3 regions of the Rhizobium sp. 21-4511-3d genome follow, and region 3 is predicted to be linked to each of the others. Evidence: predicted binding sites of a transcription regulator. Region 3 holds the regulator's gene; each other region holds the start of a gene.
The links. The regulator LexA, encoded in region 3, represses DNA repair genes until DNA is damaged. The targets are predictions, from matches to a motif close to TGTTCNNNNTGTGTTCNG.
Positions count from the first base shown of each region.

Region 1 (2,268 bases), on a different contig from region 3:
CCGCGGGTGACGATGCCGCCTTTCAGGCCGATGTCACCGAGCAGGGACGCCCATTCGGCGGCATTCTCCGGCCGCTGTCCGGCAAGGGCCGCGGCCTCCGCCTCGTTGAGGAACAGATAATCGATACCTCCGGCCGATGACTTCAGCTTGACGACCTTGGCAGGTGAGATGGCGATGGCGGCAACTGGCTTGCCGAGGCTGTTGGCACGGGCAACGATCGCGGTGATCGTGTCCTCCGGCAGGTTGGCATCGAAGAGGATCAGATCCGTCGCCGCAAAGGCATCGCGCACCCAGCGGATCGCCAGGCGGCGGGGAACGAAGAGGCGGTAGAGATCCATATCGGCGAGTGCGATGACGAGGTTGCCGTCGCGCTCGAGGATCGCGGTATAGCTCGGCGTTTTGCGGTCGAGGAAGACGAAGGGGCGGTCGTTGATCCCGGCGGCATAGGCCGCCTCGGTGACCATTTCGCCGGTCGGGTCACCGCCGCGCGGCGAGATCATCGTGACGTCGAAGCCGAGGCGGGCGAGGTTGCGAGCGGCATTGAAGCCGCCGCCGCCGGCTTCCTCGAACCAGCTGCCGGGATTGCTGGAACCCGGCGCGGTGTCGCCGGAAATGCGGCCGCGGCGATCGACATGGGCGCCGCCGAGAACGAGAATCTTGCGCTTCACCGTGATGCTCCAGCCGCTCTTGTTTTAGCGAATCGTGCCTGCGGGAAATTCTCCGGCTGCCGATGCCCGGACGCGCTAAACCCTTGCTTCACATCGATAAAACAAAAGTAGAACACGTACTGATTTACCTTTTTCTTTCAACCGCTTGAACGCCTCTTGCGAAATGAGAACAAATCACGTACAAAATCGGCATCGGCGGCGACATTGCTAGAGCGGCTTCAATAACCTAAAGGTGGATCGAATGTCACAGAATACATTGCGGCTTGTAGAGGACAAATCGGTGGACAAAAGCAAGGCACTTGAAGCGGCACTCTCTCAGATCGAGCGGTCGTTCGGCAAGGGCTCGATCATGAAACTCGGCGCGAAGGACAGCGTCATCGAGGTCGAAACCGTATCGACGGGTTCTCTCAGTCTCGATATCGCGCTCGGCATCGGCGGTCTCCCGAAGGGTCGTATCATCGAAATTTACGGACCGGAAAGCTCCGGTAAGACGACGCTGGCGCTGCAGACAATCGCGGAAGCCCAGAAGAAGGGCGGCATCTGCGCCTTCGTCGACGCAGAACACGCGCTGGACCCGGTCTATGCACGCAAGCTTGGCGTCGATCTGCAGAACCTCTTGATCTCGCAGCCCGATACCGGTGAGCAGGCGCTCGAAATCACCGACACGCTGGTTCGCTCCGGCGCCGTCGATGTTCTCGTCGTCGACTCGGTCGCAGCGCTGACGCCGCGTGCCGAAATCGAAGGCGAAATGGGCGACAGCCTGCCGGGTCTCCAGGCACGCCTGATGAGCCAGGCGCTGCGCAAGCTGACGGCCTCGATCTCGAAGTCGAACTGCATGGTGATCTTCATCAACCAGATCCGCATGAAGATCGGCGTCATGTTCGGTTCGCCTGAGACGACGACGGGCGGTAACGCGCTGAAGTTCTACGCCTCGGTTCGCCTCGACATCCGCCGTATCGGCGCGGTCAAGGAGCGCGAAGAGGTGATCGGCAACCAGACCCGCGTCAAGGTCGTCAAGAACAAGATGGCGCCTCCCTTCAAGCAGGTCGAATTCGACATCATGTATGGAGAAGGCGTTTCCAAGACCGGCGAGCTCGTCGATCTCGGCGTCAAGGCCGGCATCGTCGAGAAGTCGGGCGCCTGGTTCTCCTATAACAGCCAGCGCCTCGGCCAGGGCCGTGAGAACGCCAAGATCTTCTTGCGCGACAATCCGGATGTTGCCCGCGAGATCGAGACGTCGCTGCGCCAGAATGCCGGCCTGATCGCCGACCGCATTCTGCAGAACGGCGGACCCGATGCCAACGACAGTGACGGTGACGGCGAGCCCTGATCCTTTCCTGACAATTTGAGTGCCAGCCGGCCGCATTCGAGACCCGAATGCGGCCGGTTTCGTTTGCGGATGCCTGTGTGCTCTAAGCTGTCTGACGTTTGCCTGCTGGACAGTGGTTAATGCGGGCGATAAAAGCCACTGGATTTAAAGTTTTGACCTGCCTTGGGCAGCATTGAAGGGCATAGCATGAGCGGTGTGAATGATATCCGGTCGACCTTCCTCGACTATTTCAAGACCAACGGCCACGAAGTCGTGCCGTCCAGCCCGCTC
Region 1 is NZ_JBNWCF010000002.1:162,004-164,271, reverse strand. Features, by position in the region: gene ACQZ5H_RS06710 (carbohydrate kinase family protein) at 1-668, opposite strand, end outside; gene recA (recombinase RecA) at 910-1,998, shown strand; gene alaS (alanine--tRNA ligase) at 2,185-2,268, shown strand, end outside.
Region 1: the regulator LexA is predicted to act here: its motif matches at 766-783, upstream of recA (recombinase RecA).

Region 2 (2,268 bases), 330 kb from region 3:
GGGCCGACGGGGATGTCATGCTGCTTGGCCCATTTGATGAAGTCCGCAACGATCAGGAAGTAGCCGGGGAACTTCATGCGCTCGATGACGCTGAGCTCGAATTCCAACCGCTCGCGGTAATCCTTCTCTTCGTAGCCAGCCGACATGCCGAGTGTCGCGAGGCGCATGTCGAGCCCCTCCTCCGCCTGGCGGCGAAGCTCCAGCGCCTCGGCGCGCTCGGCTTCCTCGGGATCGGCGGTGGCGCCGGTGAAGCGCGGCAGGATCGGTTTGCGGGTCTTCAGGACGAAGGAGCAGCGCCGGGCGATCTCGATCGTATTCTCAAGCGCCTCTGGCAAATCGGCAAAGAGCTTCGCCATCTCGGCGCGGCTCTTCAGGTAATGGTCCGGCGTCAGGCGGAAGCGGCTGTCGTCGGAAACGATGGCATTATGGGCAACGGCCATCAGCGCGTCATGCGCGTCGTAGTCGTCGCGCGTCGGGAAGAAGGCTTCGTTGGTGGCGACCAGCGGCAAATCGTGCTCATAAGCGAGACCAATGATCTTCTGCTCATGGCGCTTGTCGTATGTGCCGTGGCGCTGCAGCTCGACATAGAGCCGGTCACCGAACAGTGACTTCAGCGTCAGCAGCCGCGATACGGCCGGCGCCAGGTGTCCCTGCTTGAGGGCCATATCGACCGGGCCGCTGAGCGAACCCGTCAAGGCGATCAGGCCTTCGGTGCCCGCCTCTTCCAGCCAGGACGAGCGAATGTGGATCGCCTGCCCGTCCTCGCCGCCGAGATAGGCGCGGCTGACGAGATCGACGAGGCGCTCATAACCGTCATCGCTGGTGGCAAGCACGACGATCGACGGGAGCTTGCCCATCATCTGCTGGCCGCCGCGCTTCTCGATCTCCAGGCCGTCTTCCATGTCGATCGACAGCTGGCAGCCGATGATCGGCTGAAGGCCCTCGTCCATGGCTTTCTGCGAGAATTCGAGCGCGACGAACAGGTTGTTCGTATCGGTGATGGCGATCGCCGGCTGGCTGTCGCCCGCTGCCTTGTAGAGAACCTTCTTCAGCGGCAGCGCGCCCTCGAGCAGCGAATAGGCCGAGTGCACGCGCAGATGAACGAAGCCCGGCGTCCCGCCGATAAATCCGCTCTCTGCTTCCGCCATGACACGTCCCTTCAATCGCCCGTATGAATCGGCGCCATTGTCGGTCGTGGCCGTGGAGATGTCCAGAAGAAGACCCCGCCTTGAACCGCATAGCAGCCATGCGGTCCCCTGAAAAATTACATCGCCATCAGGATCAGCGAGAAGCTGGCAACGAACATTGCGATGGAGGTGAATGCTGCGACGTCACGGATCATGTCAGTCATTTGGCTCTCCTTTACTCGTTATGTTTTTAGTTTGTTCCACTCTTGTTCTTTCGTCAACAGGAATCTTTTCCGTTTGGTTAACGCGCATCCGGGGACGTTCGCCCACATCTCCCTGTCGGCGGCAACTGCCATGTTCCGCATTTGTTCTTTACAGAAGGCCACGCATCTGCGACAACGCTCGCAGGAGGCGCGCCATGTATCTCACCCTGCTCAATGACTTCATCGTCGAGGCGAAATCGAGGACTTACGTGGGTGGCGGCAGTCCCCGCCCATCCTGCCGTCCGGGGTCGCATGACATCGGCTACGAGCGTGGCGAATGGCGCTATCTCGACAGCTATTTCGGCGGAACTGATTTTTGCGGCCAGGAAACGGTCTGGCTGAATGGCGAGCCCATCTGGGCGATGAACTATTTCGGCCACATCATCGAGCCCGGGCTGATCGACGGCAGCCGCGCCGGCGCCGTCATCAAGGCGGCCCTGTCGTCGATGTATTCCGAGAAGAAGCGCTTCCTCGGCGGCATGGAATTCGACCATGCCTTCGGCCTCTATATCGACAGCAGCGAGGGCGACTGTGCGCATTTCCGCGGCATGGAAATGATCATCGTCGAGGAACGGCGCGCCTATGAACTCGACTACCGCGGCGGCCTGATCCGGCTCTGAGGCTCAGAAGTCGACGACCTGGCCGTCGCTGATCGTCACCCGGCGGTCCATGCGGCTGGCGAGCTCGTGATTATGCGTGGCGATCAGGGCCGCGAGACCGGACTGGCGCACCAGCGCCTCCAGAGCATCGAAGACGTAGTTGGCCGTCTCCGGATCGAGATTGCCGGTCGGTTCGTCGGCGAGCAGCAGGCTCGGCGCATTGGCAACGGCGCGGGCGATCGCCACGCGCTGTTGCTCGCCGCCGGAGAGCTCGCCCGG
Region 2 is NZ_JBNWCF010000001.1:652,404-654,671, reverse strand. Features, by position in the region: gene dnaE (DNA polymerase III subunit alpha) at 1-1,148, opposite strand, end outside; gene ACQZ5H_RS03455 (DUF5680 domain-containing protein) at 1,546-2,010, shown strand; gene ACQZ5H_RS03450 (ABC transporter ATP-binding protein) at 2,014-2,268, opposite strand, start outside.
Region 2: the regulator LexA is predicted to act here: its motif matches at 1,384-1,401, upstream of dnaE (DNA polymerase III subunit alpha).

Region 3 (2,268 bases):
CGTTCCATCGGGCATGACGATCGGGCGCGAGAACTCCACCATGTCACCGCCGCTCAGCTGCGCGCCATCATAGGCGGCCCTGTCCGCATCGGCATCGTCAGTACCGAAGACGACCGCCGAGAATCCATCATCGCCGCAGCGGAAGCGGAAGGCCTGGTCGCGGGCGATAAAGCTGTTGCCCTTGGCGGCGGCGGCATCGCACTCCGTCTGGCTCGCGATGCCGAGCGGCTCAAGATAGGTCTTGTCGGCGAGGAAGACGCAGGCATTCTCCGTTCCGAATGGATGGCGGCCACTGGCAGCGACGGTGAAACCGAGACGGCCGAGTCGCTCGCGGGCGACATCGATATGGGTGACGGGCAGTACCAGATGATCGAGCGGATGCGTCATGGCGGTTCCCTCCGGTGAAGCCGGCAGAGATTTGCACGCCGCGCCGGGCAAAGCGCAAGCGCGGATAACCAATCCGGCAAAGAAACTTTCAAAAATGACGAAAAATGATGGGAAGTTTTACCAATATTTAGGCACTTGCGGAACACATATGGAACATATAGTGTCCGTTCTGGCTTTGTTTCACGAATCTGGGGAAAGACTTCGATGCTGACGCGCAAACAACAGGAGCTTCTCCTCTTCATTCACGAGCGGATGAAGGAGTCCGGCGTACCGCCGTCCTTCGACGAAATGAAGGATGCGCTCGACCTCGCCTCTAAGTCGGGCATTCATCGCCTGATCACAGCGCTCGAAGAGCGCGGCTTCATTCGCCGCCTACCGAACCGCGCCCGCGCACTGGAAGTCATCAAGCTGCCCGAGGCCTACAGCCCCAGCATCCAGCCGCGCCGCGGCTTCTCGCCAAGCGTCATCGAAGGCAGCCTCGGCAAGCCGCAGCCCGTCGCGCCGCCGAAGCCGGCGAACGAAGACAATAGCAGCTCGATCTCGGTTCCTGTCATGGGCCGCATCGCCGCCGGTGTGCCGATTTCCGCGATCCAGCAGAACACCCATGACATCACCGTTCCCGCCGACATGCTCGGAAACGGCGAGCACTACGCTCTTGAAGTCAAGGGCGACTCGATGATCGAGGCCGGCATTTTCGACGGCGACACGGTGATCATCCGCAATACCAATACCGCCAATGCCGGTGATATCGTCGTCGCCCTCGTCGACGATGAAGAAGCAACGCTGAAGCGCTTCCGCCGCAAGGGCGCATCGATCGCACTCGAAGCTGCCAACCCGGCTTACGAAACGCGTATCTTCGGGCCTGACCGCGTCAAGGTTCAGGGCAAGCTTGTCGGCCTTATCCGCCGCTATCACTGACGGCGATTTCATCACCGTCAAAAGTGCCGCTGCGCCAATCATAGGCGCGGTGGCGGGTCCAGGGGCGATCGAGATCCTCGAAGGATGCGGTGACTGCTGCAGCGCCTCCATCGAAGCGCAACTCGACAGAGCCTGTCTTTCTTAAAGTAGCGCCGGTAAAAAGCAGTGCGCCAGAGCGGCAGCTTTCGAGCCGCAGGCGCACCGGTGTGACGACGATATCGGATGCATCGCAGGCGGGGCCGAGGTAAGCGGCATTGTCGATGACCGTCAGCACCGAGCCGTTCTCCAGCTTTGCCGTGCACCAGGCTTTCTTTACGCAGGAAAACCGCTCTTCCCTGGCATTGGCCGCAATGGCGCTCTGCGCTTCCTGCTGTTGCGCTGATGTCAGCCTCAATCTTTCACCCGGCGGCGCGGTCGGGACCGATGTCGATGCCGATGCCGATGTGATAAAGATCGGCTCGCGATGGCTGTCCAGCACCAGAGCCCGTTTCCACTGATCGAAGATGAAACCCGGCGGGCGCTCGCGATTGGTAGCGATTGTGCTGGAACCGACGATCCCCGCCATGCTGCCGTCCTCAGCAATGACGATCTTCGGCGGCGGCTTCTCGGGAAGCATGACGACCACAAGCGTCGACAGGGCCATGATTGCCGTGCCGATATGCCTCAGCCGGGTGCGCAGCAGGGTCAGTAACAGGAAGCCCGCGACCGCGGCCGGGAAATACCAGGCAGGCAATCGGCCGACGCCGATATCACCTCCCCAGGACGAGACGGTCTTGGCGATCGCGATCACCAGATCGAGACCGAAGCCGACCACCTGCCAGGCCCAGGCATCCAGCCCGAACGGCATCAACAGCATTGCAAACAGCCCGGCCGGCATGATGACGAAGGAGATGACGGGCATGGCGGCGAGATTGGCAGGCAGGCCATAGGCCGTCAGCCGGTGAAAATGCTCGATCGAAAACA
Region 3 is NZ_JBNWCF010000001.1:983,575-985,842, reverse strand. Features, by position in the region: gene ACQZ5H_RS05375 (VOC family protein) at 1-387, opposite strand, end outside; gene lexA (transcriptional repressor LexA) at 592-1,305, shown strand; gene ACQZ5H_RS05365 (ComEC/Rec2 family competence protein) at 1,286-2,268, opposite strand, start outside.